Regions from separate parts of the Bacillus sp. V2I10 genome, predicted to be linked through region 1. Evidence: predicted binding sites of a transcription regulator. Region 1 holds the regulator's gene; the other holds the start of a gene.
The links. Region 1 encodes CtsR, which represses protease genes until heat stress. Its sites were predicted from a motif close to ATGGTCAATAAAGGTCAAACA; they were not measured.
Positions count from the first base shown of each region.

Region 2: a site for CtsR is predicted at 1,225-1,245, ahead of clpP (ATP-dependent Clp endopeptidase proteolytic subunit ClpP). Genes of this name have one in related genera too.

Region 1 is NZ_JAUSYV010000001.1:258,528-261,948, forward strand. Features, by position in the region: gene clpC (ATP-dependent protease ATP-binding subunit ClpC) at 1-332, opposite strand, end outside; gene mcsB (protein-arginine kinase McsB) at 329-1,420, opposite strand; gene mcsA (protein-arginine kinase activator protein McsA) at 1,422-1,967, opposite strand; gene QFZ72_RS01465 (CtsR family transcriptional regulator) at 1,984-2,445, opposite strand; rRNA gene rrf (5S ribosomal RNA) at 3,175-3,290, opposite strand; rRNA gene QFZ72_RS01475 (23S ribosomal RNA) at 3,381-3,421, opposite strand, start outside.
Region 2 is NZ_JAUSYV010000001.1:845,215-848,635, reverse strand. Features, by position in the region: partial or broken gene QFZ72_RS04310 (peptidoglycan recognition protein family protein) at 1-236, opposite strand, end outside; tRNA gene QFZ72_RS04305 (tRNA-Arg) at 745-820, opposite strand; gene clpP (ATP-dependent Clp endopeptidase proteolytic subunit ClpP) at 1,301-1,900, shown strand; gene QFZ72_RS04295 (HPr family phosphocarrier protein) at 2,235-2,492, opposite strand; gene whiA (DNA-binding protein WhiA) at 2,518-3,421, opposite strand, start outside.

The DNA of each region.
Region 1 (3,421 bases):
CCTAAAAGGATATGCTCAGTGCCAACGTAAGAATGACCAAGCTTTCTTGCTTCATCCATTGAAAGCTCGATGACTTTCTTCGCCCGCGGAGTATAGTGAATCGTTTGAGAAATTTCTTGTCCTCTCCCGATTAGGCTCTCTACTTCTTTTTGAATTTTATCTGAACCAAGGCCAAGTGCTGTCAGTGCTTTTGCAGCAATTCCTTCGCCTTCGCGTACAAGACCGAGAAGAATATGCTCAGTGCCGATATTATTATGTCCCAGTCGAACTGCTTCCTCTTGTGCTAGTGCAAGAACTTTTTGAGCCCGCTCAGTGAATCTTCCAAACATCATACTTCATCATCCTCCATCCTTCTGACCATTTCTAGGTTTAATCTTTCTCTTATTAAGGAAGCTCTTCTTATATCCCGTTCATCCGGTCTTAAAGCCCCGCCCGAATACTGCTGCAGAAAACCAGGCTGAGTTAAAATCATTAACTCATTTAATATGTTTCTGGAAATGTCTTTAATAATATTTAAGTCTATTCCCAGCCTGACATCTGATAAACATTTGGCGGCTTCTTTAGACTCGATTATACGGCTGTATGTCAGAGTGCCGAGAGATCTGAACACACGGTCTTCAAGCGGTATCTGCGACGTTTTATATAAGGCTTCGCGTGCAGAACGCTCTTTGTCAATCAGCTGATGGACAACACTCAGCAAATCCTCTACTATATCGTCTTCAGACTTCCCCAGTGTAATCTGATTTGAAATCTGAAAGATGTTACCTAATGCTTCGCTGCCTTCCCCGTAAATTCCTCTAACAACCAGACCTAATTGATTAATTGCCGGAATAATCCGGTTCATCTGCTGTGTCAGGACAAGTGCAGGCAAGTGCATCATAACAGATGCTCTAAGGCCTGTTCCGACATTCGTCGGACAGCTTGTTAAGTATCCTCTCTGCTCGTCAAATGCGTAATCTACAGCGTGTTCCATCCAATCGTCCAGCCCGCTTGCTGATTTTAATGCTTCTTTCAGCTGAAGGCCTGGATATAAACATTGAATTCGAATATGATCCTCTTCATTCAGCATAATGCTGACTTCTTCATTTTCTGATAATAAACATCCTCCAAAAGAAGAATCTTCCGCTAAATTCGGACTAATTAAATGTTTTTCAACTAAAACCCTTTTTTGAATGGGCAGCAGATCTTCCATCCTGAGCATTTCAAGCTTGCCAATTTCATTCACACTTTTATCCGAAAAAGTTTCTTCAAAAAGGGATAAAATTTCCTGCGATTCTTCGTTTGACGCAATTGTTGGAAACTTATATTTCTCAATATTTCTTGCAAGCCTGACCCTGCTGCTGAGAACAATGTCAGAATCAGGTCCTTCCTTGCTCATCCAGGCGCTCATTGCCTGATTGATAAATTGCTGGAGTGACATATCAGGATTCTCCTCCTCTGGAACTTTTTAATTTCAGTTCAAGCGAACGGATTTCATCTCGAGTCTCAGCAGCTTTTTCAAATTCTTCTTGCTGTATCAAATCCTTAAGATTCTGTTTTAATAACTCTATTCGTTTGCGGACGTGAATGCTACCGCCAATTCGTTCAGGAATTTTACCCGCATGAACAGTGTTTCCGCTATGGACCCTTCTTAAAATAGGATTTATCTGATCATTAAAAGTCCGATAGCACTCCGAACAGCCAAAACGGCCGACTTTTGTAAACTGCTGATATGTCATCTGACATCTGCTGCACTGCAAAACTTCATTTTTCTTAAAAACATCCTGTTTAGTTTTTGAAATAGAAGGTTCCATATTTAATAAACCTGCTAATAAGTTATTGATTGAAAAACCAGTACTGTTGTCTATAAACATCGAACTGTTATCCTGTGCACATTGTTCACAAATATGAATCTCTGTCTTTTCGCCGTTCACTACTTTTGTAAAATGAAAAGTTGCCGGCCTTTCATTGCAATCCTGGCAAATCAAGTCTGTTCACCTGCTTTCATCGGTATTTCAAGGAAGTCAGCATAGCTTTTATCATCCTTGCCCTTAACTCGTCTCTATGCGGCAAATCAATATATAAGACGGAACGGTCAATTACACTCAACATAATCTTCGCTTCACGTCTTGAAATCACTTCTTCATTAACCAGCCTTAAAATAAGATCTTCAGCAGCGGTTTGCGAAATCCGTCTATCGATAATTCCCAATATCTGATCAATTAAGTGGGCAGCATCATTCGATTTCACCTTAATGATACGAATGTAGCCTCCGCCGCCTCTCTTGCTCTCTACTATATACCCTCTTTCAATAGTAAAACGCGTATTAATCACATAATTTATTTGTGAGGGCACACATTGAAACTTATCCGCAATCTCGCTTCTTTTGATTTCAACGATTTCTTTGCCGCTCGTAGTAAGCACCTGCTTCAAATACTGTTCAATGACATCCGAAATATTCCGCACTCCGCCTCCCCCTAACTTGACTTTGACTATATTTGACTTTAACACTAATATAAAACGAAGTTCAATTTTTTTCAACTTATAACCACTAATTTACCTATTTCCATTATTAACGGCAGTGAAACATTTTTAAACAGGAATTACCATTTTATTTATTGGCTGCTTAAAGGAATTTATAAATAAGGAGTAAAAGCATGGAGGGGTTATATTATATATACGTCTAATAAAATGGATTCATGAAAGGGAATATCTTTTTCTAATTAGAATGTCGGTTTATTACCTTCCTCACCGCTCATACATTATTTGAGACCGTTCAGACCGGCTGAAGCACTGTAGTTTGCAAATGCTATAAATGATGAATTTACCAAAGGCAGCTAGATAAAGAGCAATTTCGGGAGTATTTTGATATGTACTGGTTCTCATTTTGAAACTACTCTTCTTATTTTGAGCCTCATCCCCATCATACACTGGTTTATCTCCTTCCTAGAAGAGCATTTATGTACACTCACCGGTCATTTGTGCTCGTTCAAGGCCAAGTTATAAGCGCTCGAACAAAATGCGCGCTCTGCACGGTTTTATGGTCGTGCAGCCATTCCTTCTAATCGGTGCAGTCCTACTAAAAAGCAAAACCAGCTTCCAACCGCCATCCCTGTAATTGTCCTTTGTCCTTTGCCATTTTATCTTTTACATACACAAAAAAGAACAGCATCTCTGCTGTTCTTTTTTATGCGTGCCTGGCAACGTCCTACTCTCACAGGGGGAAACCCCCAACTACCATCGGCGCTAAAGAGCTTAACTTCCGTGTTCGGCATGGGAACGGGTGTGACCTCTTTGCCATCATCACCAGACAATATGCAATTGATTAGAAAGAATGTTATTCTTTCAAAACTAAATAACGTTTGATAACAAGATTCACTTACATTTACACATATTAGACTGTGGTTAAGTCCTCGAACGATTAGTATCTGTCAGCTCCACA
Region 2 (3,421 bases), 590 kb from region 1:
CCAGTGCGGCAGAGCTCAACTGCAATAGCTGCGTCATTTGCATCATAACCGAAGAGCTGATAATATTCAGGGTTCCGATATAGATTGTGCCACGCTTTTTCATCTAATGGGATGATCTCAAGAATTTTGCCATCACCTATAAACGTATGAGCAGATGCACTCGGCTGAGAGTTGTTAAAATAATTAAAGTGATCGTCAGCATCAGCCGAGTTATTTGCCGTTTCGTGAGAGACTATAAATAGAGGTCAAGTCAGTTTTTCCCCTGAACGTGCATTTCCAAGACGGATATATTTGATATTTTTGAGAAACACTCAATGCTTATCACCCCTTATTATAGTAAATGAGAAAGAGACGCCTTTTGGAAAGGCGCCTCTCTTGGGTCATTCGTCTATTTTTAAGGAATCTATAATAGAATCTAGCATTCAAAATAGCAGAGCTATTTGCTCAGCTCCATTTCTGACAAATGAGCTTTTGTGTTGGAGCTTGTACCGGTCAACTCAGTCCGTATAGGCGTCCTGCTAATCTTTGACGGCCGCACAGAAAGTCTTTTTAGCATAAACCGCTGTTTTATTAGCATAAATTCCATTTGTTCTAGCCGATTTTCCGCTTTTTTAGCTATTTTCAATTATTGATTAGCCGGCGAATTGTGGGTTTAACCATTTTTGTGATTAGCTCAATTGAAAGAGCCTCCAACAAAAAAAGAAAGAGCTGGTTTAATTAAAAACCAGCTCTTTCTATAAGTGACGCGCTCGAAGGGATTCGAACCCCCGACAGACGTGGTACCGGAAACCACCGCTCTATCCAACTGAGCTACGAGCGCATATAAAAATTTATTAGTCAGTAGCGCTATTATACGATAAAAACTACCTATGTATCAAGCGGTATTTTTATTCTGCAGGCTGAAAGGACTAAACTCCTGAAGAAAACGGGGGATTTCTAAGATATAAAGCGCTGAACCAAATAGGGTGATCATTAAAAAATGCTTTCCTTTTATCAGCTGCCGAACGGAAATATAAAGGATATTTTAAAGTGCCTGCCGAATACTTATGTTACAGCCTGCTTGGGAAAGACCACTATTGAAGTTCTATCATACGCAGAAAAAATGAGGCATGAAACAGCTTCACTCAACCGTTTGAAAGAAAGAATAATTGGGTAACATGGTTACAGTCAGCAACTGCTGCATATATTATAAGCTGCAAGAAAAAGCATCAAAGAACAGCGTTTCGTTTGACCTTTATTGACCATAGTTGTATGATGAGAGTACATAAAATTTACCTTTATTTAAAAGGAGGAAAATACGATGAATTTAATACCTACAGTTATTGAACAAACGAACCGCGGTGAACGTGCATACGATATTTACTCACGTCTTTTAAAAGACCGCATTATCATGCTTGGAAGCGGGATTGACGATAACGTGGCAAACTCAATTGTCTCCCAGCTTTTGTTCTTAGAAGCTGAAGATCCAGAGAAAGACATCTCAATCTACATTAACAGCCCTGGCGGTTCTATTACAGCCGGTATGGCGATTTTCGATACAATGCAGTTTATTAAACCACAAGTATCAACTATCTGCATCGGTATGGCCGCGTCAATGGGAGCATTCCTCCTTGCAGCCGGTGCAAAAGGCAAACGCTATGCCCTTCCAAACAGTGAAGTTATGATTCATCAGCCTCTTGGCGGAGCTCAAGGACAGGCAACTGAAATTGAGATCGCTGCAAAACGCATCTTGTTCTTGCGTGATAAGCTGAATCAAATTCTTGCTGACCGTACTGGCCAGCCAATGGAAGTGATCGCTCGCGATACAGACCGTGACAACTTCATGACGGCAGAACGTGCACTTGAGTACGGCTTGATTGATAAAGTGATGACTCGCAATACACTGCCTGATAATAAATAATAAGATACAGCAGAACGGCCTTAGGCCGTTCTGTTTTTTTGTTTTCTTCTTAGTAAATTGGCTTTTCCAATAGACTTGAGGCATGATTTCCAAATCGTGGATTTTACTTTCCAGAATCCTCTTTTTACTAAAGAAAATCCGTAAAACACTTTCCAGATTGAGCGAAATCCTCCTTTTTTCCTGCTGTAAGCTGATTTACTTTCCAAATAGTGACTTTTACTTTCCGAAATATCCTTTTTACTAGCGAAAACCCGTAAAATACTTTACAAAGTCAGCGAAATACTTTCTGTTTTCCAAATACCTCCTAATCAAAAAAAACGGCCAAAGGCCGTTTTTAAGCTTCTTGCTTCACATATTGAGATAAAACCTCTAATGCTTCTGACTCGTCATGGCCTTCTGCGATAAGAGTAACCACTGAGCCAGTGCTGATTGCAAGACTCATTAACCCCATGATGCTCTTCGCGTTCACTTTTTTCCCGTCTTTTTCTAAAAAGATGTCTGATGAATAACGATTAGCCTCTTGTACAAAAAGTGCTGCTGGACGGGCTTGTAAGCCTGTCTTTAAACGAACTTCGACCTGTTTCTCAACCATATGAATCCCCTCTTCTTTCCCCTTTTTATTTGATCGTTACTGGCTGGCCATTTCTTAGTTGTTCTGCAATCTCGTCAAGTTTTCTCAGACGGTGATTAATGCCTGACTTGCTGATTTTGCCGCTTGATACCATTTCACCCAGTTCTTTAAGCGTAACATCCTGATACTCTACCCGAAGACGTGCAATTTCACTTAATTTGTCGGGCAGTGCTTCAAGACCCATTTTTTCATCGATAAATTTTATATTCTCGACTTGGCGTATGGCTGCACCAATTGTTTTGTTTAAGTTAGCGGTTTCACAATTGACGAGGCGGTTAACGGAATTTCTCATATCGCGGACAATCCGCACATCTTCAAAGCGCAGGAGTGCCTGATGACCGCCTATAATGCTGAGAAAATCAGATATTTTCTCGGCTTCCTTCAAATAGGTAATGTATCCTTTTTTCCGTTCGAGTGTTTTGCTGTTCAAATGGAAGGAATTCATTAATTCACATAGAGAGTCATTGTGCTCTTTATATAATGAAAAAATTTCTAAGTGATAGGATGAAGTCTCCGGATTATTGACAGAACCTCCTGCCAAAAAGGCACCTCTTATATAGGATCGCTTGCAGCATTTCTTTCTGACAAGCTCCTCGGAAATACTTCTCTCAAACGTAAAATTTTCTCCGAGGATGCCCAGATCCTCTAATATTTCACGAGCTTTTTCTATCAGCCGAACGATGTAGACGTTATTCTTTTTCAAACGCATTTTCTTCCGCACAAGCAGCTCGACAGAAACGTCATACTGCTTTTTTAAGAGAGTATATATTCTTCTAGCTATTGCTGCATTTTCGGTTTGAATGTCCAAAATTATTTTTCGATTCGAAAAAGAAAGAGAGCCGTTCATTCGGATGAGTGCAGATAACTCTGCTTTTAAACAACAGGCTTTA